One region of the Mediterraneibacter sp. NSJ-151 genome, then DNA from elsewhere that is predicted to be linked to it. Evidence: predicted binding sites of a transcription regulator. Region 1 holds the regulator's gene; each other region holds the start of a gene.
The links. Region 1 encodes HrcA, which represses chaperone genes, less so after heat shock. Its sites were predicted from a motif close to TGTTAGCACTCNNNNNNNNNGAGTGCTAACA; they were not measured.
Positions count from the first base shown of each region.

Region 1 (10,361 bases):
AGAAAACAGACATTACAAAAGAAGATGTCGATGCAATCTGTGTTACACAAATTGCCAATCATATTTTTGATATGGTCAATGCAGTGGCTGAAAAGCAACAAAAAAAAGCCTTGGATTTATACTACGAATTGCTTGCATTAAAAGAGCCCCCTATGCGAATCCTTTTTCTGATGACCAGACAATATCGTATGTTGTTTCAGGTAAAACATTTGGCAAATAAAGGATATAGCAAAAAGGAAATTGCATCAAAAACAGGGTTACATCCATTTGCAGTTGGAAAATATATGGATCAGGCAAAATATTTTAAGACATCTGAACTAAGAATGGTTATGGAATACAGTGCAGATATCGAACAACGTGTAAAAACAGGATTGTTAACGGATAATCTGGCAGTGGAGTTGTTTATAATAAAATATTCATCAAAATAATTGTATTAATAAAAGAATATAACTGCGACATCATATTTTACAAAATAAATAAAATTTGGAGGAAGAAAAGTGTCAGGAATAGAACAAAGTAAAATTCGTAATTTTTGCATTATTGCACATATAGATCATGGAAAATCTACGTTGGCAGATCGTATTATTGAAAAAACAGGTCTTTTAACAGATCGTGAGATGCAGGCACAGGTTTTGGATAATATGGATTTGGAGCGTGAACGCGGTATTACGATCAAGGCACAGACCGTCCGAACAGTATACAAGGCAAAGGATGGGGAAGAATATATCTTCAATTTGATTGATACACCGGGGCATGTGGATTTCAACTATGAAGTGTCTCGAAGTCTGGCAGCTTGCGATGGTGCTATTTTGGTTGTAGATGCAGCACAGGGAGTAGAAGCACAGACATTGGCAAATGTATATCTTGCACTGGATCATGATCTTGATGTTGTGCCGGTTATTAATAAAATTGATCTTCCGAGTGCAGAGCCGGAGAGGGTAAAAGAAGAAATAGAAGATGTAATTGGAATTGAAGCTGAAGATGCACCTTTGATTTCAGCAAAGACAGGTCTTAATGTAGAGGATGTTTTAGAAGCAATTGTTGAGAAAATACCAGCCCCGGTAGGTGATGTCAAGGCGCCTTTACAGGCCTTGATCTTTGATTCTGTATATGATTCTTATCGTGGAGTTATTGTATTTTGCCGAATCAAACAAGGTAATGTGCGAAAAGGTACTCCGATTAAGATGATGGCTACAGGAGCTGTGGCCGATGTAGTTGAAGTTGGGTATTTTGGTGCAGGTCAGTTCATCCCTTGCGATGAACTGGAAGCAGGAATGGTTGGATATATTACAGCCAGCTTGAAAAATGTTAAAGATACTCGTGTTGGAGATACTATTACAAATGCGCAAAATCCATGTGCAGAACCTTTGCCAGGATATAAAAAAGTAAATCCAATGGTATATTGTGGGCTCTATCCTTCTGATGGAGCAAAATATCCTGATTTGAGAGATGCATTGGAGAAGCTGCAGTTAAATGATGCAGCACTACAATTTGAACCGGAAACATCTATTGCGTTAGGTTTTGGATTCCGTTGTGGTTTCTTGGGATTACTTCATCTGGAAATTATCCAGGAGCGTTTAGAAAGAGAGTACAATCTGGATTTGGTAACAACAGCACCGAGTGTAATCTATAAAGTGCACAAGACAAATGGTGATTTAATAGAACTCACAAATCCAACAAACCTGCCGGATCCGTCTGAGATCGACTATATGGAAGAACCAATTGTAAAAGCTGAAATAATGGTAACTTCGGAATTTATAGGCGCAATTATGGATTTATGTCAAGAACGCCGCGGTGTATATCAGGGAATGGAATACATTGAAGAAAAACGAGCTGTATTAACGTATCACCTTCCACTTAATGAAATTATTTATGATTTCTTTGATGCATTAAAATCTCGTTCCAGAGGCTATGCATCTTTTGATTATGAGATGTTAGGATATGAGCGTTCAGAACTTGTCAAATTGGATATTCTTATTAATAAAGAAGAAGTGGATGCACTTTCATTTATTATTCATAGTTCTAATGCATATGAACGTGGACGCAAAATGTGTGAGAAATTAAAGCAGGAAATTCCAAGACAAATGTTTGAGATCCCGATTCAGGCAGCAATCGGTGGAAAAGTAATTGCCAGAGAAACAGTTAAAGCAATGCGAAAAGATGTTCTTGCTAAATGTTATGGTGGTGATATCTCACGTAAGAAAAAACTTCTCGAAAAACAAAAAGAAGGTAAGAAGAGAATGCGTCAAGTCGGAAATGTAGATATCCCACAAAAAGCATTTATGAGTGTATTGAAATTAGATGAAGATTAATATGAAGAGAGAATTAGAATTATATCTCCATATACCATTTTGTGTAAGAAAGTGCAATTATTGCGATTTCTTTTCTGCAAGTGGAACAAAAGAAGAATTAAATGCTTATGTTCAGGCTTTATGTAAAGAAATTAATCGTTATAAAGATTTTGCAAAAGAATATATAGTAAAGACGGTTTTCCTCGGAGGAGGAACACCGTCTCTTTTGACAGCAGATCAGATGAAACTAATTTTTGAAAATCTAAATCAGATTTTTACCATCGATCCTGTTGCAGAAATTACAATGGAGATGAATCCAGGAACTGTAAACATTGAAAAATTAAGAAGCTATAAACAGGCAGGTATCAACCGTGTGAGTATCGGATTGCAATCAACAGAAAATAAAGAATTGAAAATGTTGGGAAGAATTCATACTTACGAAGATTTTTTAAATACATGGGAAGCTGTTGAACAAGCAGGATTTAAGAATAGAAATATTGATCTGATGTCAGCACTTCCTGGACAAACTTTAAAAAGCTGGGAAAATACACTGAGAAAGATTCTAACACTTAACCCTGAACACATTTCTGCATATAGTTTGATATTAGAAGAAGGAACGAACTTTTATGAGTGGTATTGTAAAGGTCAATTTGATGCGGGTGACTGGAAACTTCCTTCCGAAGATGATGAATATACAATGGGAGAGATGACCATTCAAATGTTAGAAAGTTGTGGAATGCACCGCTACGAGATATCCAATTATGCATACCCGGGAAAAGAGTGTCGGCATAATCTTGGATACTGGGACAGAGTGGAATATCTTGGAATTGGTGCTGGTGCAGCCTCTCTGATTTCCATTCAAAATAAAAATACTTCAGAAATACAAGAACAAATCCGTTTCAATCATATTAAGAATCGAGATAAATATATTCAAACCATTAATCAAAAACAAGCGATTGAAATAGAACATGAATACTTAACATTAGAAAATCAAATGGAAGAATTTATGTATTTGGGATTGAGAAAAACAGCTGGAATTTCAAAAAATAAGTTTCACAAGTTTTTTGGTAAAGAAATTGGGGAAGTTTATGGAAGTATAATAAAAAGGTTGGAAGAAGATGAATTGATAATAAGTAAAGAAGATAATCTCATGCTTACTCACAGAGGAATGGATATCAGCAATTATGTATTATCTGAATTTTTACTTTCATAAAATCAAATACTAATAAAAGTAAGAAAAACTTTGATTGTTTATGTCAGAGTTTTTTCTTTTTTATAGAAATATATAATAAATTTTTATTTCTATAAAAAAATGATAAACAGTGTTGACAAACGGAAATCAAGGTGCTATCTTATTACTTGTAAGGTGTTAGCACTCAAATAAGTGGAGTGCTAATAGCGAAGAAAGAGGAGGTTTTAAGAAGATGGATATAGAATTAACAGATAGACAACATATTATACTTAAAGCAATTATCCAGAATTATCTTGAAACCGGAGAGCCGGTAGGTTCAAGAACTCTTTCGAAATCAACCGACTTGAATTTAAGTTCAGCAACAATTCGAAACGAGATGGCAGATTTAGAGGATATGGGATATATTTTCCAACCACATACTTCTGCCGGAAGAATTCCTTCGGATAAAGGATATCGGTTATATGTAGATATGTTGATGGCCGATAAGGAACAAGAATTATCAGATTTGAAAAATGTTGTTTTAGAAAAATCTGATAAGGTTGATAAAGTATTAAAACAAGCAGCGAGAGTACTTGCAAATAATACAAATTATGCAACCATGATTTCTGCTCCGATCAACCATAAGAATACATTGAAATTCATTCAATTATCACAGGTGGATCCAGAACAGATTGTTGCAGTTATTGTAATGACGGGAAATGTAATCAAAAACAAGATTATCGAAGTTGATGAAGAGTTAGGCAATGAGACGATGCTAAAGTTGAATATGCTTCTGAACACTTCCCTCAATGGCATGTCTATTGAGGAAATTAACCTTGGGCTGATCGCCAGATTAAAAGATCAGGCAGGTATTCACAGTAAAGTAATCAGCGATGTGCTGGATGCTGTTGCAGATATTATTCATGTAGAAGATGATATGGAAATTTATACATGTGGTGCGACAAATATTTTTAAGTATCCGGAATTAAGCGATAAACAGAGTGCACAGGAAATAATAAGTGCCTTTGAGGAAAAACAACAGCTTGCAGAACTGGTTACAGAAACTCTTTCAAATGAAGAGAATACAGGAATACAAGTTTACATTGGCGATGAAACTCCGGTCAAGACAATGAAAGATTGCAGTGTTGTAACAGCTACTTATGAGTTAGGCGAAGGAATGCGTGGAACAATCGGTATTATTGGTCCGAAGCGTATGGATTATGAACATGTAATGAAGACATTACAGACATTGAAGAATGAACTGGACACTTTAAATCGTAGAGATTTAAGCGAACAGGATATAGAATAAAATTGGTGGAGGAAAAAATGAGTCAGGAAGATATGGTAAAAGAAGCAGTAGAAGAGGCAAAAGCAAAAGCCACACAAACTGTTGAAGAAGAATCTGAAGAGGTGACAGAAGAGGCTGTTGAAGCTGATGACTCTGAAGAAGAAACCTTAGAAGATGAATCATTAGAAGAGACAGAGAAATCTGGAAAAAAATTATTTGGTAAGAAAAACAAGAAAGACAAGAAAGACGAAAAGATTGAAGAATTAACAGATCGTCTTACTCGTCAAATGGCTGAGTTTGATAACTTCCGCAAGCGTACAGATAAAGAGAAAAAACAGATGTACGAAATAGGAGCGAAAGATATCATAGATAAAATTCTTCCCGTCGTGGACAATTTTGAACGCGGACTGGCAGCTGTGTCAGAGGAAGATAAATCACATCCTTTCATGGAAGGAATGGATAAAATTTACAAACAGTTAATGACAACTCTCGATGAAGCAGGTGTAAAACCAATCGAGGCTGTCGGACAGGAATTTAATCCTGATTTTCACAATGCAGTTATGCACGTAGAAGATGAGGAGGTGGGCGAGAATATCGTCGTGGAAGAGTTCCAGAAGGGTTACACATATCGTGACAGTGTTGTAAGACACAGCATGGTAAAAGTAGCAAATTAGAAGTAGTAAATCAGTAAATTTAGAATGATAAATTAGGAGGACAAATATCATGGGAAAAATTATTGGTATTGACTTAGGTACAACAAACAGTTGTGTTGCCGTAATGGAAGGTGGTCAGCCAACTGTTATCGCAAATACAGAAGGAGCAAGAACAACACCTTCTGTTGTTGCATTTACAAAAACAGGAGAACGTCTTGTTGGTGAACCTGCAAAACGTCAGGCTGTAACAAATGCAGACAAAACTATCTCTTCAATCAAACGAGAGATGGGTACAGATTACAAAGTAACAATTGATGACAAAAAGTATTCTCCACAGGAGATTTCTGCAATGATTCTTCAGAAACTGAAAGCTGATGCAGAAGGATATCTTGGAGAAAAAGTAACAGAGGCTGTCATCACAGTACCTGCTTACTTTAACGATGCTCAGCGTCAGGCTACAAAAGATGCCGGTAAAATTGCAGGACTTGATGTTAAACGTATTATCAACGAGCCTACAGCAGCAGCACTTGCTTATGGTCTTGATAACGAAAAAGAGCAGAAAATCATGGTATACGATTTAGGTGGTGGTACATTCGATGTATCTATCATCGAGATTGGTGATGGAGTTATTGAAGTATTATCTACAGCCGGAAATAACAGACTTGGTGGAGATGATTTCGACCAGAAGATTACAGATTATATGCTTGCTGATTTTAAAGCAAAAGAAGGCGTAGACTTATCTACAGATAAGATGGCACTTCAGAGATTAAGAGAAGCAGCAGAGAAGGCAAAAAAAGAGCTTTCTTCAGCTACAACAACAAATATTAACCTTCCTTTCATTACAGCAACAGCAGAAGGTCCAAAACATTTTGATATGAATCTTACAAGAGCTAAATTTGACGAATTAACTCGTGATTTAGTTGAAAAAACAGCTGAACCTGTACGTCGTGCACTTTCCGATGCAGGAATCACAGCTTCTGAATTAGGTCAGGTTCTTCTTGTAGGTGGATCTACTCGTATTCCAGCAGTACAGGAAGAAGTAAAACGTCTGACAGGTAAAGAGCCAAGCAAATCTCTGAACCCAGATGAATGTGTAGCACTTGGTGCTTCTGTTCAGGGAGGTAAACTTGCAGGAGATGCCGGCGCAGGAGATATCCTTCTTCTTGATGTAACTCCATTGTCATTGTCAATCGAAACAATGGGTGGTGTTGCTACAAGATTGATTGAGCGTAATACAACAATTCCAACAAAGAAGAGCCAGATTTTCTCTACAGCAGCAGACAATCAGACAGCCGTAGATATCAACGTTGTACAGGGTGAAAGACAGTTCGCAAGAGATAATAAATCACTCGGACAGTTCCGACTGGATGGAATTCCTCCGGCTCCACGTGGAATCCCACAGATTGAAGTTACATTCGATATTGATGCAAATGGTATCGTTAATGTATCCGCAAAAGATCTTGGAACTGGAAAAGAACAGCATATTACAATTACAGCAGGCTCTAACATGTCAGATGCTGATATCGATAAAGCTGTAAAAGAAGCAGCTGAGTTTGAAGCACAGGATAAGAAACGTAAAGAAGCTATCGACACAAGAAATGAAGCTGATTCTATGGTATTCCAGACAGAAAAAGCGATTAAAGAAGTCGGTGACAAATTAGATGCAACTGATAAAGCAGCTGTAGAAGCTGATTGTCAGGCATTGAAAGATTTGCTTGCTAAATCTACTCCAGAAGAGACTACAGATGAGCAGGTAGCAGAAATTAAAGCTGCAAAAGATAAATTGATGGAAAGTGCTCAGAAGCTCTTTACAAAGATGTATGAACAGACAGCTGGTCAGGCAGGTCCACAGGCAGGTCCTACACCAGAAGCAGGTCCGGCTCCTGAAGGATTCCAGGGTGACGATGTCGTAGATGGAGATTATAAAGAAGTTTAATAAAATGTATGACACATTTAAATAAACACATTGTGTTACTGTTTACAGATTTTGTAGACAGTAACACTTTATCTACGAAACCGGTCAAATGGTTTCGTAGATTTTCACGTTGCAATTTGTTGTAGTTTGTGGTAGATTGTAAACGTTTATGTAACTTAGTAAGAGAAATGAAAGGTAGTATAGATTATGGCGGAATCAAAAAGAGATTACTACGAAGTGCTTGGCGTAAGCAAAGATGCAGATGATGCAGCAATCAAAAAAGCATATCGTGTTCTGGCAAAAAAATATCATCCAGATATGAATCCTGGAGATGCTGAAGCTGAAAAGAAATTTAAAGAAGCTTCTGAGGCGTATGCCGTCCTCAGCGATGCAGATAAACGTCGTCAATATGATCAGTTTGGTCATGCAGCATTTGAAGGTGGTGCAGGTGGAGCCGGCGGTGGCTTTGGTGGCTTTGATTTTAATGGAGCTGATTTTGGAGATATCTTTGGAGATATTTTTGGAGATATTTTCGGTGGTGGCAGAAGAGGTGGTCGTGCCTCAAACAGTCCAATGAAAGGTGCGAATATCCGCAAGAGCATTCGAATTACTTTTGAAGAGGCAATTTCCGGCTGTGAAAAAGAATTGGAATTAGTATTAAAGGATCCTTGTACTACATGTAACGGAACCGGTGCAAAACCTGGAACATCTCCGGAAACATGTCCAAAATGTGGCGGTAAAGGTCAGGTTGTCTATTCGTCACAATCATTTTTTGGAACTGTGCAGAATGTGCAGACATGTCCAAATTGTAATGGAACGGGTAAAATTATTAAAGAGAAATGTTCTTCATGTTTAGGAACAGGATATACATCAAGCAAGAAAAAAATCCGAGTTACGATTCCTGCCGGTATCGACAATGGTCAAAGTGTGCGAATTCGTGAAAAAGGCGAACCAGGTGTAAATGGTGGTCCTAGAGGAGATTTACTTGTGGAAGTAAATGTATCTCGCCATCCTATTTTCCAGAGACAGGATATGCATATTTTCTCAACAGTTCCTATTTCATTTGCTCAGGCTGCTTTAGGAGCAGATATTCGCGTTCCTACTGTAGATGGTGATGTTATTTATACAGTAAAACCTGGAACAAAAACAGATACTAAGGTTCGTTTAAAAGGAAAAGGAGTTCCTTCTTTACGAAATGCTCAGGTACGAGGTGATCATTATGTAACATTAGTGATTCAGACTCCTGAAAAACTTAGTGCTGAAGCAAAAGAAGCTTTGCGAAAATTCGATATGCTTTCCGGTAATACTTTAAAACAAGAGTCTGCAAATACGGATGCTACAGACAAGAATAAAGGGAAAAGCAAGAAAAAATTCATGGACAAAGTGAAAGAGGCCTTTGAGGAATAGGGGAGACGAGTAATGACATTAGAAGAATGTTACACATCATGTGGCGGTGATTATCAGGATGTGTTAAGAAGATTGCAGAGTGAAAACTTGATACGAAGATTTTTAGGCAAGTTTTTAGATGACAAAAGTTATGAGCAGTTGCATGAAAATTTGAATAATCAGAATTATTCAGAAGCCTTTCGTGCTGCACATACTTTGAAGGGTGTATGCCAGAATTTAGGACTCGGATATTTAAGCGAATCAAGTATTGCTGTAACAGAAGCTCTTCGTGACGGAAAACAGAATGTTACGGCTGAGATGTTAAAGAAATTAGATGAAGACTATCGGGTAACAGTTTTGGCGATTCAGTCATTATAAAGTGATTTCAATGATAAAAACCATTGTTAGATTTAGTGCTATCAGTGGTTTTTTTATGCTCATTGTGATATAATAAAACAGATTATAAACCAACAGACGAGAGGAGATCAAGCATGGAATTTTGGGATATTTATAATGAAAAGAAAGAAAAAACAGGTCGGACAATGAAAAGAAATGACTGGAATATGAAGCCAGATGAATTTCATTTAACCGTACTTGGAGTATTGCAAAGACCGGATGGAAGATATCTGATCACTCGTCGTCGTATGGATAAAGAATGGGCCGCTGGATGGTGGGAAGTTCCAGGCGGTGGGGTAAACGCAGGAGAGGAATCCAAGGATGCTATAATAAGAGAAATTAAGGAAGAAACCGGAATCGATGTTTCCAGCGCAGATGGTGGTTACGCTTTTTCTTATAAGCGCATCAACCCAGATGAGAAAAATAATTATTTCGTAGATATTTATAAATTTATTTTAGATTTTGACGATAAAGATGTAAAAGTTCAAGATAAAGAAGTGTCAGAATTTTCAATTGCAACAATTGATGAAGTAAAACAATATGCAAAACAAGGAATCTTTCTTCATTATGACAGTATACGTCAAATATTTGAAGATTAAGATACAATGGCTTTATGCTATATATATTTTTAAGAAAGTGTAGGTATATGATATGTCAGAAGAGACAAAGACTCAGGGATGTTCAGAAGAGTCATGTGCTACTTGTGCACATGCAGATGGGTGCAGCAGTAAAAAAACTGATATGAGAGAACCGGCAAATCCATATTCAAGTGTGAAGCGTGTAATCGGTGTTGTTAGTGGAAAAGGCGGGGTTGGGAAATCTTTTGTAACGGCTTCGCTTGCACGTATGATGAGAGAAAAAGGCTATAATGTCGGTATCTTAGATGCTGATATTACAGGACCATCCATTCCAAAAATGTATGGTATTCATGGGCAGGCCAAAGGAAGCGAAGAGGGAATCTTCCCGGCACTTGCAAAAGACGGAACTCGGATTATGTCTGTTAATCTTTTATTAGATGATGAAGAAGCTCCTGTTATTTGGAGGGGACCAATTATTGCAGGCGTTGTAAAACAGTTTTGGACAGATGTAATCTGGGATGATATTGATTATTTATTTGTAGATATGCCACCTGGAACAGGTGATGTTCCATTGACTGTATTTCAGTCATTCCCAGTTGACGGAATCGTAATTGTAACATCTCCACAGGACTTAGTTCAGATGATCGTAAAGAAAGCTTATGGTATGGCAAAACAAATGAACA
Region 1 covers NZ_JAKVPP010000003.1:159,751-170,111, reverse strand. The annotation lists gene holA (DNA polymerase III subunit delta) at 1-428, shown strand, start outside; gene lepA (translation elongation factor 4) at 498-2,312, shown strand; gene hemW (radical SAM family heme chaperone HemW) at 2,314-3,504, shown strand; gene hrcA (heat-inducible transcriptional repressor HrcA) at 3,716-4,771, shown strand; gene grpE (nucleotide exchange factor GrpE) at 4,789-5,424, shown strand; gene dnaK (molecular chaperone DnaK) at 5,474-7,339, shown strand; gene dnaJ (molecular chaperone DnaJ) at 7,526-8,725, shown strand; gene LQE94_RS04165 (Hpt domain-containing protein) at 8,738-9,082, shown strand; gene LQE94_RS04160 (NUDIX hydrolase) at 9,196-9,699, shown strand; gene LQE94_RS04155 (Mrp/NBP35 family ATP-binding protein) at 9,752-10,361, shown strand, end outside.

Region 2 (10,361 bases), on a different contig from region 1:
CATACACCACATAACATTCTGCTTTCTTTTGAACGATATAATTTTTTCATAATATTTTCTCCTCTTCATATTATATTCTTTTCAAGTCGAACGTCCGTGAGACTTGGCACGCGATTCCGGTCAGCAAAGCTGACATATTCCTATCAGAATCACTTGCTACTTTTGAAATTCCACCTGAACCTGACCGATTCCACATTCTATATATAATTCTTTTTTTGCTCCATCACGAGAAATCTCTGTACCTGAACCAATCCCACCACATGACCTGCCTCCTACAGTAATTTCTCCCAGAGAGCTTTCCACTTGGTAGTTATATTCGTCCTCTCTTCCTTTTGCCTGATAAATGATACTTCCGACTCCACATTCAACTTCTGTTGATTCTGCTTCGCCTGCAATCTGCATTTCTCCTGCTCCACAATAAAATTCTGCACTATTTGAGACAAATTGTTCTATCTTTGCCTGACCGGCCCCCATTTCTACTTGTAATTCTTCAACTTGTATCTGACTGATATATAAGCTTCCGGCTCCCACCGAAATATCTGCTTCTTGTAATGAACGAGATGGAACTTTGATTCTTATCGTTGCCTTTGTATTATCTGACAATAATTTCTTAATTCTTTTTGAATCTTCCAATTCTATCTCTAATGAAGACTCGTCTGCTGTATAAGAGATTTTATTCAAAACATTGTCCGGAATATCAACCGTTTCTACTGTCAAATATCTGCCATCATACTCTTCGAGCTGTACATTCACCTGCGATACATCTACGTCCAGCTCTTTTATTCCATAAAATGTCTGCTGTTCTTCTCCTTTTATTTCCAAGTCATTTTCCGATTCAAAGGTTATATAATCAAAATCCCTGTCTTTTACAATGCTTCTAAAAAATGAACCACCTAATATCACACCGACAATACAACAAATCACTCCGATTGCAGCAAGGCTGCCACAAATCGCCCAGAATATCTTCCATTGCTTTTTCATACATTACCCACCGCCTTTCCTCGATAAAATGGCCATCTGCAAATATTAACAAAAATTCGAAATATTGCTGGATACATAACCATACACAATCTTACAGTTGCAACCGTTGCCACCAGACCAAGTGCCAACATAATCAATCCGACACCAACCATTATCATCGCCGATGGGAATCCAACTGCTGCCACGATTCCAAGTACAGCTACTGCGATTCCGGCTATTCCAATCCCCACTGATGCGACCACCAGACCTGCAAAGACTGCAAATGCCGCTATCACAAGTCCCAATACAGCAGCTACAATTCCTATTCCAACCGGAATCACAACCGGTGCACCAACCAGGACAATTGCAATGATCAAGATGATTTTTAATGTCTTGCTCGTCCATGGTTTCTGCCCTTGTCCCATGTTATTATAAGAACTATGATAATCCTGCTCTCCAAAAGCTTCATTATATGAATAGGTATCCCCTTCTTTTGTCCGTGGGCTTCTTGCGGCAGGTGTTGCTTTTTCCTCAAATCGTTCATCCTGAAATCCAGATTCTGTAAATTCACCATTCTGTTCACTTCCTGGTTCCAGATTCAGACATATAGTTGAGGCAACCTTCTGCGGAGTACCTAGTTCCTCTATTACCTGCTGCTCATTCTCAGCTCCTGCATCATCAAAATAATCTTCATAATATTGCAGTGCTTCTACTCTTTCTTCTTCTGATATTCCTATAAGCAGTTGGCTTAATTCTTCCATAAATTGTTTGCGGTTCATACTCCCACACCCCCTTCAAATATATCCTGTATCTTGCTAGAATAGTTCTTCCATTCAATTTTATATAAATTAAGCTGTGCCATCCCTTTTTCCGTTACTTTATAATAACGTCGGTTTCTTCCGTCATAACTCTTATCGTATACTTCCAGACATTCATCTTTCTGCAGTCTCCTGAGCACCGGATATAAAGTAGATTCCGATACATCAATTGCTTTACGTACATCTTGTGTAATCTTATAACCATAAGTACCCTCAGTTTCTCTTGACACAACAGCAAGAACAATCGCGTCCAATAAGGCAGCACCTGTGTTAAATACCATTCCATCACCTCATTTATGTATCATATTATTCTATTTGTAATATTATTTCTTTTCCAATATTATATGTTATATAATATTGTTTGTCAACTAGGTTTGTTAATAAGAAAACTCTTCCTATTCAAGAATGCCTCTGCATTCTTGCTGCGAGATGCGCGTCATGCAATGCATGACATACTTCTTCTGCGCATCTCTGCAATCCTGCCGGAGGCTATATCAGATGGGGGATTGACTCCCACCACTGATACTGATTTGTTACTCGCCACCTACAGAGGTGGGAGTCATCTCACATCTGATATATAAAAAGAGAGCAACCTCCACCAAGAATATTCTTAACAGAAATTGCTCTCTTCTATATACAGGATGTCCCTGTCACTTCATTTTATTTTGTCAAAAGCATCATAATCTCATTGCTTCTCTGTACAAATGCTGTCATCTCTTCCGGATTTAATGGCTTATGAGCCAGCATTGCCAGGTCATAGAGCTGTTTACAAATAATTGATACATTTTTGCTTCTCTTATGCTCTACAACAAATTTAACCAATGGATGATTTGCATTTAAAATCAGTGTTGCCTGTGTTCCAAACATACTTGGATCCATGCCACTCATTCCATACATCTTCATCATCTCTGCCATACGTCTGGATTCTTCTGACAGTACAGCCATCGATGCCACATTATCATCTTTGAGTTTTTCTACTTTAACATCCAGCTTATCATTTCCAAGCTCTTTACGGAAAATCTCTACGATACTGTCCGATGTCTTCTGGAACTCTTCTTTCTCGTCTTCAGATACTTCATCCTTCAAAGACTCATGTACATCGGCATCAATTCTCATAAATTTCACATCTTCATGTTTCTGCTCCAGATAAGTAATGAATGCAGAATCAATATTATGTGTCAGCAGAATCGCATCCTGTCCCTGTTCTTTAAACATGTTGATATACTGGCTCTGCTGTTGTTCGTCTGTTACATAATAAACAGTAGTTTTTTCTTTTTCAGCCTGTTCAGAATTCTCTGCTGCGTCAGTTCCTTCTGTTGTCTCAGTCTTTGTTTCTTCAGTTTCAGCATCTTCTTTTTTATTTGCCTTGATGCAATCTTCCAAAGTCAGATATTTGTGTTCCAAGTCTTTGTAAAGAATGGAATCTTTTACTTTACTACCGAATTTTTCATCTTTTAAGCATCCAAACTTGATAAATGGGCTGATATCATCCCAATACTTCTCATAATTTTCTCTGTCAGTCTTGAACATTCCGTTCAGCTTATCTGCAACCTTCTTAGAAATGTAATCTGCGACTTTATTTACAAATCCGTCATTCTGCAGTGCACTACGCGATACGTTCAATGGTAAATCAGGACAATCAATCACACCCTTCAATACCATTAAAAATTCAGGAATCACTTCTTTAATATTGTCTGCGATAAAGACCTGATTGTTATACAATTTGATCTTTCCTTCAATTGAGTCATACTCTGTATTAATCTTAGGGAAATACAAAATTCCTTTTAAGTTAAATGGATAATCCATATTCAAATGAATCCAGAATAATGGTTCTTTGTAATCCATAAATACTTTTCTATAGAAATCAATGTAATCTTCTTTTGTACATTCGCTTGGATTCTTTGTCCACAATGGGTGAATATCACTGATTGAAACAGGACGTTTTACAATTTTTGCTTTCTGTTTTGCTTCGCCCTCTTCCCCTTCTTTCGGCTCTTCTGTGATATGCTCAACTACTTCATCTGTATCCAGAACATCCGCCTCATCGATTGTCTCGTACTCCGGTTCTGCATTCGCTTTGCTTAAGAAAATTTCTACCGGCATAAATGAACAATATTTCTCCAACACTTCTCTTACACGATATTCATTTGCAAATTCAAGACAATCTTCATTCAAAAACAGTGTGATCTCTGTTCCGACTTCCTGTTTATTTCCATCCTGCATCTCGTACTCTGTACCGCCTTCGCTTACCCAGTGTACGGCAGTTGCATCATTCTGATAAGAAAGTGTATCGATATGTACCTCATCTGCAACCATGAATGCTGAATAGAATCCCAGACCAAAATGTCCGATCATCTCATCTTCTGTTGTTTTATCCTTATATTTCTCAAGGAATTGTGTAGCACCGGAAAATGCAATCTGTGTAATATATTTTTCAACTTCCTCAGCTGTCATACCAAGACCATTATCAATAAATTTTAATGTTTTCTCTTCTGGATTTACAATCACTTGAATTTTTGCTTTATAATTATCTGGAAGTTCATATTCTCCCATCATATCAAGCTTTTTCAATTTTGTGATTGCATCGCATCCGTTCGACACAAGCTCACGCACAAAGATATCGTGATCTGAATATACCCATTTCTTTATAATCGGGAAAATATTTTCGCTGTCAATTGATAAACTACCTTTCTTCATTGTCATAGTAAACACTCCTCTTTTATAAATCATTTTACTGTTAATCTGAAGTTAATTGGATGATACCATCTGCAATTCTTCTGTAAGCAGTATCATTTTTACCATCTAAAGAGTATTCTAATACGAGAATGACCAAAAGTCAACAACTTTTTAGCACTCGATTCAAACGAGTGCTAACATTTTCTATATTCAATTAATTCACACTATATTAACGGAACATATCCAGATTCGGTTTCTGGGAATCATCTGATTTATCAGACGGTTGTTCCGGTTTAAGACCTGTATCCATTTTCTGGATCATTGTGAACATCACAGCTGCCACAAATGTACATATAACAACGGTAACGCCAAGTATCTCCGGACTTTTTGCAAAACCATTAAATATTCCCGTGTTCGTTCCTATTACTGCCGTCAAATTGGCAATCATATGTGTAAACACCGGTGCTTTAAATGAACCATATTTATCATAAACATACGCTAAAACCAATCCCAACACAAGTGCATTTACCATCTGTATTGCATTGCTGTGCATAAACGAGAACAAAATGGCGGAAAACATTGCTGCCCTCAAAAATGGGGTTTTTGTCCGCATTCTTTTATAAATAATCCCACGGAATAACAATTCCTCCATAACTGGCACCAGAATACTCAATCCGACAATCTGAAGCCAAAATTTCGAATTATAAAATATTGCCGACGTATTTTGAAAACTACTATTTCCTGACACTAATTGCACCATATAAGATAAACAACTCACGCCAATATTATATGCAACTGCAAACACTAACAAAAATATATATTTAGACCAGGTTGCTTTCTCTGGCATCTGTGCATTTTCTTCTTTTTCTCGTTTACGATCTTTAAAATAGAATACAGAGCAGGCAAAAATGGAACAGATTGCTTTTACACACTGTATCTCAAGTGCATATTTTAATTCTAACTTCATGGCAAGTAATGAACACTGTTGCATTGCCATTGTCATAGCATCTGCACTCCCTGTATCAATTCCACTTAACACCTTCGCAAATTCATCTACATTTCCTATTACCAGCACACACGCTGTCCCGATACTAACACAAATTCCTACAATCCAGTAAACAAGCAGTGGGCCAAATACGTACCAAAACGGATTTTTTATCGGCTTATTATTCATTTCTCAAAGCCTCTCCTTTCTCTTGTATCCACCCTCTCAAACTCTCTTCATCTCCAAATAGTGAACCTTGCACCATCTCTGGTTTTCCGCCGCCTCTTCCTCGAAACTGCGAATTCAGTTCTTTTACCAATAATCTCATATCCAATGTTTTGCTTCCAATCACATATCGATATGACAACATTCCTTCTTCTGATGTTTCCGGCTGTCTGTTAAACACAGCACAAATATCATGTTGTTTTTCTAATACCTGATTCATTAAAAATCGTGGTCCTTCCCCATCCAGACCTTCTTCGAATAAACAGACTATCTTCTGAGTCGGATCTACTTCTTTCACTTTGTACTCCAACAACATTTTTTTCTGTCTGTCCAACTCTTGTTTTAATGCGTTATTTTCTTCTTTTAAACGTTCCACTGCCTCGGCCGTTTCATTCTCTTTTGCACAAAGACTTGCAGATATCTGCCTTGTTGCTGATAATTTTTTCCTATAATCGCAAAGTGCCCGAAAACCACAGAGCATCGTAATTCTCACGCCGCCTTTATAACGCTGTGCATTTGTCAGTTTAATCTGTCCGATCTCTCCTGTTGTTTTTACATGTGGTGCACAACATGCACATACATCATATCCTGGTATCGTCACAATCCTAATCTGACCTTCAATTTCAATTTTACTTCGATAAGCAATATTTTCTAATTCTTCTTTTGATGGATATGTAACCTGTACTTCCAGATTTTTTACAACTGCTTCATTCGCTTTCCACTCAATTTCCGCCAGTTCCTCTTTTGAAATTTCCCCATCAAAATCCATCGTACAGGAATCATCTCCCAAATGAAATCCTACATTGTTATATCCAAATCTTGCATGCACAAGCCCGGATATAATATGTTCTCCTGTATGTTGCTGCATCTTTTCAAAACGTTCCTGCCAGTCAATTTTTCCTTCCACAACATCTCCCGCTTCAAACGGATGCGAAGTATAATGCCACACATCGCCTTGCTTTTCCTGAACATCATGCACTTCATATTCATTCAAAGTTCCATGGTCAGCATATTGTCCTCCGCCTTCCGGGAAAAATGCCGTGCGATCCAAACGGATTTTATAATTTTCTCCATCCTTGCAACACTCTTGTACAATTGCCTGAAACATCTGCATATGACTGTCTTTGTAAAATAATTTTTCCGTCATTCTTTTCTCCATTTCACAACAGCCCTTCCCATATATAGGAAAGGGCTGTTATTTGTTGTTTATAGAATTCGTTTATACAAACATTTTCTTCTTATTGTTTACATTCTTTCCGGTGCTTCAAAGCCTAATAAATCAATACATGTCTCCAGCACATCTTTTGTAAGCTTTAACAATGCGATATAGCCGGCTTTCTTCTGAGCATCTTCTTCTGCCAAAATCTTTGTCTCATGATAAAATTTATTAAATGCGTTTGCCACATCATAAATATATGCACAAATTTTATGTGGTGCGATTTCTGCATAAACATTGTTAATCATTTCATTGAATTTTGCAATCTCAAGCATCAAAGCTTTTTCAGACTCATTTGTTGCTTCCTGAAGTTTCAAATCCTCAATGATACCGCCATCCTGCTGATATTTACCAAGAATTGATTTAATACGTACAATCGTATACAAAATGTACGGACCAGTATTTCCCTCAAATGAAGTAAATCTATCCACATCAAACACATAGTCTTTAGAGGCCTGATTTGAGAGATCGCCATACTTGATTGCAGCAAGTCCTACTGTTTTTGCTGTATTTCTTGCCTCTTCTTCCTCAACAGTACGATTATCCATAATCTTCTTATACATCTCTTCATCAATCTCACGGATCAGATTCTCCAGACGCATAACTCCGCCTTCTCTTGTCTTAAATGGTTTTCCGTCTTTTCCATTCATTGTACCGAATCCAAGGAATTTCAGCCCCGTTTCCGGACGCACAATACCACATTTTTTAGCACAACGGAATACCTGGACAAAATGTAATTCCTGACGCTTATCTACGACATAAATCACTTCATCCGGTTTGTATAATTCTTCACGCTCTACCAATGTTGCGAGATCTGTTGTATCATAAAGAGCTGCTCCGTCTGATTTTAAGATCATACATGGTGGAATTTCTTTTTTATCTCCTTCTTCCTGAACATCAACGACCAATGCACCTTCATCTACATGTGCAAACCCTTTTTCTTTGAGCATCTCTACCATACCCGGAATATATTTCTGTGCGTCTGCCTCACCTTTCCAAAGGTCAAATTCAACATTCAGATTCTTATAATTCTTTTTCAAATCTGTAACTGATACGTTCATGATATGTTTCCAGATCGCACGATATCCTTTGTGTCCGTTCTGAAGCAGATAAGTAGCCTGTAATGCCTTCTCACGATACTCTTCGTGTTCTTTTGCATAACCGCTTGCAGTTGGATAAATTTCCTCCAGCTCTCCGATGGTAAATGGTGCCTCTTTTGGATATTCTCCCTCAAAGCTCTCATCGAAATATGGAAGATCCGGCTGACGTTTCTCCAACTCTGTAATGATCAGACCCATCTGGTATCCCCAATCTCCAAGATGAATATCGCCTGTTACATCATTTCCTTTAAAGCGCATAATACGTTTTACACTCTCTCCGATGATTGCTGAACGCAAATGTCCTACGTGCAATGGTTTTGCTACGTTTGGTCCGCCGTAATCAATTAAGATTGTCTTCGGATTAGCTTCTTTTTCCACACCAAGTGTGTCATCTCCTGCCATCTCATTTAAAAATGCTGTCACGAAAGATGATTTTAATTTCAGGTTGATGAATCCAGGATTCACTGCATCTACCTGAGCAAAACATTCACTGTCCTGTAAATTTGCAACGATATCATTCGCAATCATAATTGGTGCTTTCTTATATGTCTTAGCAGCTGCCATTGCTCCGTTGCACTGATACTCACACAGATCCGGACGATTTGATACTGTTACTTTTGCAAACTTCGCATCATATCCCGCTGCTGTAAATGCCTGTTCCATTTCTTTTGTAATTAATTCAGATAAGGTATTCACTATATTTTCACTCCGTTCCATTTTATACTACTTCCATTTAGCTATTCTATCATTTATAATGAGTTCTATCAAGAAATTTATCAAATCATTTTGGAGGAAATTATGCTAAAAATCGGATCACACGTAGGAATGAAAGGAAAAGAAATGTTGCTTGGCTCAGCAAAAGAAGCTGTTTCCTACGGCGCCAATACATTTATGTTCTATACAGGAGCCCCACAAAACACTCGCAGAAAAGATATAAGTGAGTTAAATATTGACGCAGCATGGGAGTACATGGCGTCCCACAATATAGAAGAAATCATTGTTCATGCACCTTATATTATCAATCTGGGGAATGCCGTCAAGCCAGAAACTTTTGAACTTGCAACAGAATTTCTTGCGAAAGAAATTGAACGCACCATTGCCTGCCGAAGTCACACCTTGATTCTGCATCCCGGTTCTCATGTTGGTGAAGGTGTTGATATCGGAACTGCCCAGATTATAAAAGGCTTAAATGAAGTACTCACACACGACACTGACTGCTATATTGCACTGGAAACAATGGCCGGAAAAGGCTCTGAGATAGGACGTTCTTTCGAAGAACTTGCTCGTATCTATGACGGTGTTATATGTAATGAAAAACTTCGCGTTTGTTTTGATACCTGCCATATTAGCGATGCCGGTTATGATATTATCCATCACTTTGATGATGTCATCGATAAATTTGATCAAATATTGGGGAAGGAACAGATTGCTGTTTTTCACATCAACGACAGCAAAAATATACCTGGAGCTGCAAAGGATCGTCACGCTAATATTGGTTTTGGAGAGATTGGTTTTGATGCGCTGAATTATATTGTGCATCATAAAGATTTTGAAAATATCCCTAAAATCTTAGAAACTCCATATGTTCCAGATTTAGAAAATGCGAAAAAATCTTATCCGCCATACAAATACGAAATTGAAATGTTAAGAAACAATACTTTTAATCCGAATCTGCTTGATTTGATTCGAGAAATTTAAAGCAAAAAAAGAAAAGATGCCGTAAAATTATACGGCATCTTTTTACTCGCGTCTGGGCGGATTCGAACCGCCGCTCCTGCCTCCGGAGGGCAGCGCTCTATCCCCTGAGCTACAAACGCAAATTCTTATTCTTAGATTATTCCAAGAACACAAGCATTACTTTAACATACTTTTTTCTAAAAGTAAAGAGGATTTGGATACTGCCTGTCCGGAAGACAGGCAGTATCGTTGCTGTTCACAGGTACTGTGAACGGTAACGCAGTATCCTCCTTGGCTTTAATCCATTTAACTCACTTTCTGTAAACAATTTTAATGAAAATATTTATATTTCACTCAAACACTTTCCCATCATCAATGTATGTGTGTTCTTTTCATAATAGTATGCATGATCACTCAAAACTTCCTCTTCTTGAACCTGAGTTTCATTGACTTCATTAATCATTTCATTTAAATCTTTTAAATCAGGGCTTTTCGATTTTGGAATCAAAATCACTTCATGGATACTGCTTGGCAGCAGATAGAAATCTTCACCGATAATTCGCGATGCCATTTCCAGAATATTTGGATAAGCAAGTACTGCAGCTCCAAATTGGTGAATTGAATTTGTCAGAATATACATAAATTCTTTATTCTCAGGCGGGAATTTTGCTTTCAACAAATCTTTTTCTTCCCCCTTTGATATG
Region 2 covers NZ_JAKVPP010000008.1:42,622-52,982, reverse strand. The annotation lists gene LQE94_RS09735 (PspC domain-containing protein) at 1-50, opposite strand, end outside; gene LQE94_RS09730 (DUF4097 family beta strand repeat-containing protein) at 157-981, opposite strand; gene LQE94_RS09725 (DUF1700 domain-containing protein) at 978-1,739, opposite strand; gene LQE94_RS09720 (PadR family transcriptional regulator) at 1,736-2,059, opposite strand; gene htpG (molecular chaperone HtpG) at 2,439-4,481, opposite strand; gene LQE94_RS09710 (CPBP family intramembrane glutamic endopeptidase) at 4,684-5,628, opposite strand; gene LQE94_RS09705 (alanyl-tRNA editing protein) at 5,621-6,811, opposite strand; gene argS (arginine--tRNA ligase) at 6,910-8,697, opposite strand; gene LQE94_RS09695 (deoxyribonuclease IV) at 8,779-9,678, shown strand; tRNA gene LQE94_RS09690 (tRNA-Arg) at 9,726-9,797, opposite strand; gene LQE94_RS09685 (DUF5688 family protein) at 10,001-10,361, opposite strand, start outside.
Region 2: htpG (molecular chaperone HtpG) is a predicted target of HrcA. The motif match lies at 4,624-4,654, and genes of this name have one in related genera.

Region 3 (10,361 bases), on a different contig from region 1:
CTCTTCTCTATACACGTTTTGAAAACGGAAGAAAACCAATCGCATTTGTAAGTACTGACAACTGTTCTCATAATGGAGACAAGCTGAGTACTGCCATCCTCACATTTGCAAGGGGATGGGCTTCTAACAAGTCTGTTTCACAGGAATTTGTGGAATATGTTTCCAATCCAAAGGAAGTATCTTTTCCATGGTCTATGATTGATAAGATCACACCACGTCCAAATGCCTCTGTGGAAGAAGTACTTCAGAACGATGGTGTGGAAGAAGTGGCTCCGATTATCACTTCAAAAAACACTTATGTTGCACCGTTCGTGAATGCAGAAGAATGTGAGTATCTCGTAATTGAAGATGCATTTCCGAATGGAAGACCTGCACTTGAAAAGGGCGGACTGATTTTTACAGATCGTGAGACAGTAGATAAAGTTGAGCGTATGAAAGTATGTACCTGCTTAAATCCACTTCACACTGCTCTTGCAGTATTTGGATGTCTGCTGGATTTCCAGCTTATTGCCGATGAGATGAAAGATGAAGATCTTAGACAACTGGTTGAAGTAATCGGATACAAAGAAGGGCTTCCGGTTGTGACAGATCCTAAGATTATTAACCCAAAGGATTTTATTGATACAGTTTTAAAAATTCGAATTCCAAATCCATTTATGCCGGATACACCACAGCGAATTGCGACAGATACTTCACAAAAACTTTCCATCCGTTTTGGTGAGACAATCAAAGCATATGAAAAATCAGAAGAGTTGAAAACTTCAGACTTGAAGCTGATTCCACTTGTGTTTGCGGGATGGCTTCGCTATCTGCTTGCTGTGGATGATAATGGAAATGCATTCGAACTTAGTCCGGATCCGATGTTGCAGAGCCTGAGCCCGGTATTTTCTAAGATACAGCTTGGTGAAACTGCTGAGATAGAAGAAATAATCCGTCCGATTTTGAAGGACAAGAAGATCTTTGGTGTGGACCTTTACGAAGTAGGGCTTGCAGAAAAGGTATGTGGTTATTTTGAAGAGATGCTACAGGGAACTGGTGCAGTCAGAGAAACTTTGAAAAAATATGTATGGGAAAAATAAATGGAGGCTCTTTAATGAAATCATTTATTCATGACGACTTCTTACTGACGAATGAGACAGCAAAGGAGCTTTATCACAATGCAGCAGAGACTATGCCAATCATTGATTTTCATAACCATCTGAGTCCAAAAGAAATCTATGAAGACCAGTGTTACGAGAATCTGACACAGGTATGGCTCGGTGGAGATCATTATAAATGGCGAGGGATGCGTGCCAATGGTGTACCAGAAAAATTAGTTACGGGAGATGGAGATCCTTATGAAAAGTTTCTTTCATGGGCAGAGACTGTGCAGAACAGTATAGGAAATCCACTATATCACTGGACACATTTGGAAATGAAAAGATATTTTAATATTGATGAAACACTTTCACCGGCTACAGCAGAGAAAATCTGGCAGATTGGAAAAGAACAGTTGCAAAGACCGGATCATTCCGTTAGAAATCTTCTTCGGATGCAGAATGTAGAAGTGCTTTGCACAACAGATGATCCGGCGGATGATCTGAAATATCATAAGCTTTTGGCACAGGACGAGACACTTGGATTTAAAGTGCTCCCGACATTTCGCCCGGGCTCTGTACTGGATATTGAAAATCCAGGATTTTCAAACTATATTACACATCTTGGGGAAGTTGCAAAAACTGATATTACAACATTGCACGGACTGTTTGAGGCCCTTGAGAAAAGACTGGATTATTTCGTGGAAAAAGGATGTCATGTAACGGATCATAGTCTGGAAAAGGATTTCTATCGTCCGGATACGACACTTGAGGGAGTAGCATACATTTATACGAAGGCATTAGGCAATACTCCAATCACAAATAATGAAGCAGCTGCATTTCGAGGTTTTGTTTTAAAGAATCTTGGTCAGATGTATGCAGAGCGATCTCTTGCAATGCAGCTTCATATTGGTGCGCTGCGGAATACTTCTACAAGATTATATGAAAAACTGGGTGCAGATATCGGGTGTGACAGCCTGAATGATTTCAACTATGCACCGCAACTTGCAGGGCTGCTGGATTCTATGGATGTTACAGATAGTCTTCCGAGAACAATCCTGTATTATCTGAATCCGAAAGATGGTCCGATGCTTGCCGCTATGGCAGGAAATTATCAAAGCAATTCTGATGGAATCCGCGGAAAAGTACAGCTAGGAACAGCCTGGTGGTTCTGCGATCATAAGCGTGGTATGGAAGATCAGATGGATGCACTGGCAGATACCGGAATGATTGCAAACTTTATAGGAATGCTTACCGATTCCAGAAGCTTTCTGTCATTTCCAAGACATGAATACTTTCGGAGAATTCTATGCAACAAGATCGGTTCATGGGTAGAAAATGGTGAATATCCAAAAGATATGGAATATCTGAAACAGATGATTAAGAGAGTCTGCCATGATAATGCAGAAATGTATTTCCGATTTTAACTTATAAATGAAGCCGGCAGGATAAGTAATTCTGCCGGCTGTTGTATATAGATAGAGGAGATTATAGAAGATGGAGAATATTTATTCAAAAATTAAAGAAACAGGAATTATACCGGTTGTTGTTCTGGACCAGGCCGAAGATGCTGCTCCGCTTGCGAAAGCTTTGTGTGATGGTGGAATTCCATGTGCTGAAGTTACATTCAGAACACAAGCAGCAGAAGAGGCTATCCGTGTGATGTCAGAAAAATATCCTCAGATGCTTGTTGGTGCCGGAACTGTACTTACAACAGATCAGGTAAACAGAGCAGTTGAAGCGGGAGCAAAATTCATTGTCAGCCCGGGATTAAATCCTACAGTCGTAGATTATTGTGTGAAACGAGGAATTCCAATCATTCCCGGATGTTCTACACCAAGTGATGTAGAAGTGGCTATGGAGTTTGGGCTTAGTGTTGTGAAATTTTTCCCGGCAGAACCGGCAGGTGGACTGAATTATATTAAAGCAATTTCAGCTCCGTATTCTAATATAAGATTCATGCCGACAGGAGGGATCAATCCAAAGAATGTAAGTAGTTATTTAGAGTGTCCGGCAATTCTTGCATGCGGCGGAAGCTGGATGGTGAAAAAGGATCTGATATGTGAAGGAAAATATGATGAAATTGAAAAACTGGTCCGTGAAGCGGTAGAACTCGTTTCAGAGGCAAGGAAGAAATTAAAATAGGAGGAGAAATCATGGCAAAGGTTGTTACACTTGGAGAAATCATGTTGAGACTTTCTCCTCCCGGAAATCAGAGATTTGGACAGGCACAGTTATTTGATGTCTGTTATGGAGGTGCAGAGGCAAATGTCGCAGCATCACTTGCGCAATTTGGCCATCAGGCTGTATTTCTTTCCAAACTTCCAGATCATCCGCTTGGTGATGCTGCAATTGGACAGCTGCAGAAAGTCGGCGTAGATTGCTCACAGATTGCTCGAGGAGGAAAGCGTCTGGGAATTTATTTCCTTGAAAACGGAGCATCTGTCCGTCCGTCAAGCGTCATATATGACAGACAGGATTCTGCGATTACAGAGGCAAAGGCAGAAGAATTTAATTTTGAAAGCGTATTTAAAAATGCAGATTTATTTCATGTATCAGGAATCACCCCGGTCCTTAGTAAGGATACATCGTTACTTACACTAGAAGCTTTGAAAAAAGCAAAAAAGTATGGAGTTACGACATCTTTTGATTTGAATTACAGAGCGAGACTTTGGACAGAAGATATTGAAGGAAAGCAGAAATCTCTTGCAGAAATGATGAAGTATGTAGACATCTGTTTTGGAAATGCAAGAGATGCAGCAAAATGTCTCGGATATTCAGTTCTGGGAGTGGATCTGATTGACGGAGATTATAGTATCTGTGTAAATGAAGAAAATATGAAAAAAGTGTTGGAAAAATATCAGTTGAAGTGCCTGATCACGACATTGAGAAAAAGTATCAGTGCTTCTGATAATACATTATCAGCAGCAGTATGCAGCGAAGAAGGACTCTATACAGGAAGTTCGTATCCACTTCATATTGTTGACCGCGTAGGTGGAGGTGATTCCTTCGCAGCAGGATTTCTACATGGATATCTTTCTAAAATGAGTATTTCGGATGCACTGGAATTTGCCATTGCAGCATCTGCGATTAAACATACGATGCCTGGGGACATCAATTATACGACGGAAAAAGAAGTACTGGCACTTATGAACAGTGATGGAAGTGGAAGAGTGCAGAGGTAGAGGGATACTGGTTCATAGGTAATATGTGAAAGTTGCTTTACTGTAGAAGAAACTTGCAGGGCGTTTTTTTCACCATTTTGCATGGTTCAAGGCGTTCACAAAATCTTCACAAAAAAATTAGCACTCGCCTCTTGACAGTGCTAATAATAGGTGCTATAGTACAACTAGAACAAAGGAAGAGGAACAAAAAGAAGAGTTCCGAATCCGGAGTTGAAAATGTTGATAACACTCAGGAGCAATCCGAAAGTGCATGATTAGATTTTAAGATATCTTTTGAAAGGAGATATGACTTATGTTAATGCCTAGTATTTTTGGAGAGAATTTGTTAGATGACTTTTTTGGATTCCCATTTGATGGAAATTATAATTATAATGCAGCAGGTTTGATGACCACAGATGTGAAAGACACAGATCATGGTTATGAAGTAACGATGAACATGCCGGGAGTAAAGAAGGAAGATGTGAAAGCTGAACTGAAGGATGGCTACTTGACCGTCAGTGCTGTATCGAATAAGCAGACAGATGAGAAGAACTCGGAGGGCAAGTATCTCAGACGTGAACGTTACAGCGGTTCATGCAGCAGAAGCTTCTATGTTGGTGAAGGTGTTAAACAGGAAGACATCAAGGCTAAGTTCGAGGATGGCACCTTGAAGCTTGAAATTCCGAAAGAGGAAGCAAAGCCTGCAGTAGAGCAGAAGAAATATATATCCATTGAGGGATAATGATTCATCGGCTCAGATGTTTTTAGACAATAACAGTTAACAGATTGGAATATAGATATTTGATTGAAAAGGAGATATGACTTATGTTACCTAGCATTTTTAACAATAATTTATTTGATGATTTCTTTGATTTTCCATTTTATTATGACAACAGAGCAGAAGATAAGGCAGAGAAGAAACTGTATGGTCACCATGCAGGCAATCTGATGAAGACAGATATCAAGGAACTGGACAATGGCTATGAACTTGAGATTGATCTTCCGGGCTTCAAGAAAGACGAGATTAAGGCTGAATTGAATAATGGTTACCTGACCGTCAGTGCAGCAAAGGGTCTTGATGAAGATAAGGAAGACAAGAAGACAGGCAAGTACATCAGACGTGAGCGTTATGCAGGCGCATGTCAGAGAAGCTATTATGTTGGCGAAGATATCACAGAAGAGGATATCAAGGCATCCTTTGAACATGGTATTCTGACACTGTTCGTACCTAAGAAAGAAGCAAAACCTGCTGTAGAAGAGAAGAAATATATTTCTATCCAGTAAAAAATAAATGTATATGAAGCGCAGGAATTCTAAGCAAGTCCTGAATCAAAAAGGCCGCAGCCCATTTGGGTTGTGGCCTTTCGCTGCTTTTAGGGTTTTAAATAAATCGGATGCAAAAATGTAATAAGTTATGTCGCCGCGGTTATATCTCAATATCAAAACGGGCATTTTACAACACCATTTTCTGTTGCTATACTCATAGTAAAGATAAGAATCATAGTGATATATTTGACAGTAAATAATGGGGGATGAGTATGAATCAGAATTTATATCCGCATCTTTTTCAGCCGCTGACGATTCGCGGCGTGACGTTGAAAAACAGATTGGAATATGCGCCGACGGTTGTTCTGAAGTGTAATGCGGAGCAGATCTGCAAGGTTTCATTCACGTCATCGACATGAAGGTGCTGATCGGCTTGTTGACCGGTAATATCGGTATGTAGTATTATATGAGTTGAAAAAATGGACAGTTAAAGAGAAAGGCGAAGCATAGCGAATGATAGTTGCAACGGTATTTGGAAAGATTATTTCTATTTTTATTATTATGATTGTAGGCGTGATCTGTTATAAGATGGGAATCATTGATGATTATACAAAACAGCGTTTGTCTAGACTGAGTACACTGGTTGTGAATCCTATTTTGATTTTTACTTCCTTTCAGATGGAGTATGACAGTGAGTTGCTGAAAAAAATGGGCCTTCTTTTTGTGTTGGCCGTCATCAGTTATCTGATTTCCATTATGATTGGTCATTTCCTTTTGCATGAGAGAGAAGGGTATGATCTGTCAATTGAGAAGTTTGCAGTGACCTATGATAACTGTGGATTTATAGGGGTTCCGCTTGGTTATGCGCTTTTTGGAAATATCGGTGTTATCTATGCAACCGTGTTTGTCGCCGTTTTTCATATTTTCTGCTGGACACATGGCATCATGCTGTTGGATAAAGGTGGTTTTCAGCTGAAGAAGCTGATTAATCCGTGCCTCATTGCGGTCATCGCAGGTATGGTATTCTTTATTTTTCAGATTCGTCTGCCGGAAAGTATTGATTTTGCAATGGGTGCCATTGGCGATATGAATACGCCGCTGGCGATGCTTTTGTCCGGCGCGATTATGACACAGCTGAATTTTAAGGAGGTTTTGACAAAAAGAAGACTCTTTTTCGTGGCGTTACTGCGCCTGATCGTTTCGGCAGGTCTGTTCTGTTTGTTACTGAGATTTCTGCCGATTGATGATCAGATGCGGACAGTAGCCGCAGTGACTGCAGCGTGTCCGGCCGGTGCCATGACGATTACGATGGCGATTATGTATGAGCATGATGATCATTATGCGACAGAGCTTTTTACAGTGACAACGCTGCTTTCAATCCTGACAATGCCACTGTGTATGCTGATTGCCGGATAGGGCACTGCGCAGCAATTTTACATGCGAATACGTCACGATGAAAATCAAACTAAATCATAAGCATTTCTTGGTGTGCCGTCGGCAACATGGATAATTCCGCAGTAGCGGAAGCCATAACTGTCGATGGCATTTTGCATGACTTGTAGCGTTCACAAAATCTTCACAAAAAATTAGCACTCACCCATTGACAGTGCTAATAATAGGTGCTATAGTACAACTAGAACAAAGGAAGAGGGAAATAAAAGAGAAAGCCTCAGATCTGAAAGTTCAAGAACACAACATTTTTGATAATCAAAAGTGCTAACATATATGGATTCAAAAAAAGGAGAGATGACTTATGTTAAGACCTAGTATTTTTGGAGAAAGCTTTTTAAATGATTGGAACGATTGGGATAACTGGATGAATTTTTCATTCCCGGATGTAGAGAAAAAGTTGTATGGAAAACATGCAGCACATGTAATGAGAACAGATATTAAGGAACATGATGATGGATATGAATTGGTAGTAGATTTACCAGGATTCAAGAAAGATCAGGTTCAGGTAGAATTGAAAGATGGTTATTTGACTATCAGTGCAGAGAAAGGTCTTGAAAAAGACGATAACGAGAAGAAAGGAAAATATCTCAGACAGGAACGTTATTCAGGAAGCACAAGCCGTACATTCTATGTAGGCGAAGGCGTTACAGAGAAGGACATTCATGGAAAATTTGAGAATGGTATTTTGACACTCGATATCCCGAAGAAAGAGGAGAAGAAAGAAGTGGAAGCGAACCACTTTGTAACCATTGAGGGATAGGATAAAAAGAGCTCCCTGGGAAGTCCTGGGGAGCTTTTTCTAAATAAGAGAAAAATTTTACGTGTTGTTGATTTGAAATAAGTTGATAGATGCTGTTAAGGCAATGCTTTGAAAAAATATCAGGAGGTGATATGAATGGCAAAGAGGGATTATTATGATGTATTAGGGGTTAGTAGAAGTGCAAGTGCCTCAGAGATCAAGAAAGCTTATAGGAAGCTTGCAAAAAAATATCATCCTGATACGAATGCGGGAAATAAAGAAGCAGAACAGAAATTCAAAGAAGTTACAGAAGCGTACAATGTATTAAGTGACGAAGAAAAGAAAAAAATGTATGATCAGTTTGGTCATGCAGCATTTGACGGAAGTGCACCAAATGGAGCATATCAAGGTAATGCAGGAAATTATGGTTCTGGTTTTGGCGGCTCTTACAGCGGAGCATATCAAGATGCGAATGGCGCTTATCACGAATATCATTTCAACAGCAGTGACAGGGGAGACATTTTTGATGATATGTTTGGAAATATCTTCCATGGTGATGAAAGCGGCAAAGGTTTTGGCAGTTTTAGAAGCGGAAGTACCGGTGGTTTCAAAGGCTTTGGAAGTGGCGGAAGCAAAGGCTTTGGCGGGCAATATTATCAAAATGCACCACAAAAAGGTTCCGATATCCACGCAGATGTAACAGTAGGATTTGATGAGGCAGCATTTGGCTGTGATAAGATAATTACATTACAAAATCCATCAGATGGAAGCAGTCAGTCGTTAAAAGTACACATTCCGGCCGGTATTGATACCGGAAAAAGTGTACGGCTTCGAGGAAAAGGCCAGCCGGGATTTCAGGGCGGCGAAGCCGGAGATTTGTTCTTGAAAGTGACAGTTGCCAATAAACCGGGATATGAACGAAAAGGTTTGGATGTTTATACAACGATACAAATTCCATATACAACAGCAGTATTCGGAGGCGAAGCAAGAGTACACACGTTGTATGGCGATGTGATGTGCAAGATTAAAGAAGGAACACAGTCAGGAAGCAAGATTCGATTAAGAGGAAAAGGAATTGTTTCCATGAAAAATGCATCCGTGCATGGAGATCAGTATGTCACAGTGGAAATTCAAGTGCCGAAATATTTGAATCAAGAAGCAAAAGAAAAATTAAAAGAATATCAGAGAGCGTGTGCGTGATAAAAAATAGTACACGCGGATAATAGAAAGAGACTTTACACTATGCTATAATATTTACGATAAAGGCAGAGTGTAAGGTCTTTTTTTACTTTATACAAAAGCCTTTCCATTTTACACAAAGGAAATAAATAAAAATGTCGAATGTAAATGAGTATAATTGGGATAAGTTGTTAAAAATAAAAACAAGTGGCAGAGATGATACAAAAGCAGACCAATATTGCTATCCGTATGAACCTACGCCATATTGTGTACTTGAGAGACTGGCAAACAGCGGGTATATCAAGAAAAATAATTGCGTGATCGATTATGGTTGTGGAAAGGGCAGGGTTGATTTTTTCTTATCTTATCAGACAAGATGTAAAAGTGTCGGAATAGAATATGATGAACGGATTTACAAAGATGTCTGTAATAATCAAGACACTGCAGTTTCCGGTTCAAGAACCGAATTTTTACTTCAAAAAGCAGAAACATATTCATTAGAAAAACAAGAAGACAGGATGTTTTTCTTCAATCCATTTTCAATAGAAATATTGAGAAATGTAATAGCTCGAATTGTTCAATCATATTATGCAGAACCAAGACAAATGTTGTTGTTTTTCTACTATCCGTCAGATGAGTATATTGCGTATCTGATGACGGTAGATGAATTGACATTTGTTGACGAGATCGAGTGTATGGATTTGTTTGAAGGAAACAATAAACGTGAACGAATTATGATTTTCGAGATAGGAAATGAGTAGAAAAATAATGGATTTGTGTTGAAAATGTTGCCGAAAATTGTAAAGCATGTGGATATTTGTTATAATAAAAAATATTTGCAATTCAAAGGGGAAAATACAAGTAGAAAGGAATAGAGAAATGAAAGAAAAAATTCATGCATTGACAGAAGAAATGTTGGAAAATATGGGGAGATTGGTAGAAATTGATTCTCAGCTGGGGACACCAGAGGAAGGAAAACCATTTGGCGAGGGACCTGCAAAAGCTCTGGAGGAAGGACTTAAGATTGCGGAAGAGCTTGGATTTAAAACAGTAAATCTGGACAATTATTGTGGATATGCAGAGATGGGAGAGGGCGAAGAAATCATCGGAATCGCAGGACATCTTGATATTGTTCCGGTAGGTGGAGACTGGAATTATGATCCATTTAAGCTTACAAGAGATGGAGATTATGTATATGGACGTGGAACAACAGATGACAAAGGTCCGGTTATAGAGGCACTTTATGCAATGAAATTGTTGCGTGATTCTGGAATTAAAATGAATAAACGTGTCCGTCTCATTATGGGATGTAATGAAGAAAATGGATCAAAATGTATGGAGCACTATAATGAGGTCGCAGAAGAATTATCCTGTGGATTTACTCCGGATGCAAGCTATCCATGTATCCATGGTGAAAAAGGACACATGGCTATGATGGCGTATTCTAAAAACACAAAAATCATTTCCATGAATGGTGGATTTGTT
Region 3 covers NZ_JAKVPP010000011.1:13,190-23,550, reverse strand. The annotation lists gene LQE94_RS11695 (mannitol dehydrogenase family protein) at 1-1,079, shown strand, start outside; gene uxaC (glucuronate isomerase) at 1,094-2,503, shown strand; gene LQE94_RS11685 (bifunctional 4-hydroxy-2-oxoglutarate aldolase/2-dehydro-3-deoxy-phosphogluconate aldolase) at 2,574-3,221, shown strand; gene LQE94_RS11680 (sugar kinase) at 3,233-4,261, shown strand; gene LQE94_RS11675 (Hsp20/alpha crystallin family protein) at 4,554-4,982, shown strand; gene LQE94_RS11670 (Hsp20/alpha crystallin family protein) at 5,066-5,524, shown strand; gene LQE94_RS11665 (hypothetical protein) at 5,779-5,925, shown strand; gene LQE94_RS11660 (AEC family transporter) at 6,020-6,922, shown strand; gene LQE94_RS11655 (Hsp20/alpha crystallin family protein) at 7,260-7,718, shown strand; gene LQE94_RS11650 (DnaJ C-terminal domain-containing protein) at 7,854-8,897, shown strand; gene LQE94_RS11645 (SAM-dependent methyltransferase) at 9,032-9,637, shown strand; gene LQE94_RS11640 (M20 family metallopeptidase) at 9,756-10,361, shown strand, end outside.
Region 3: LQE94_RS11675 (Hsp20/alpha crystallin family protein) is a predicted target of HrcA. The motif match lies at 4,377-4,407, and genes of this name have one in related genera.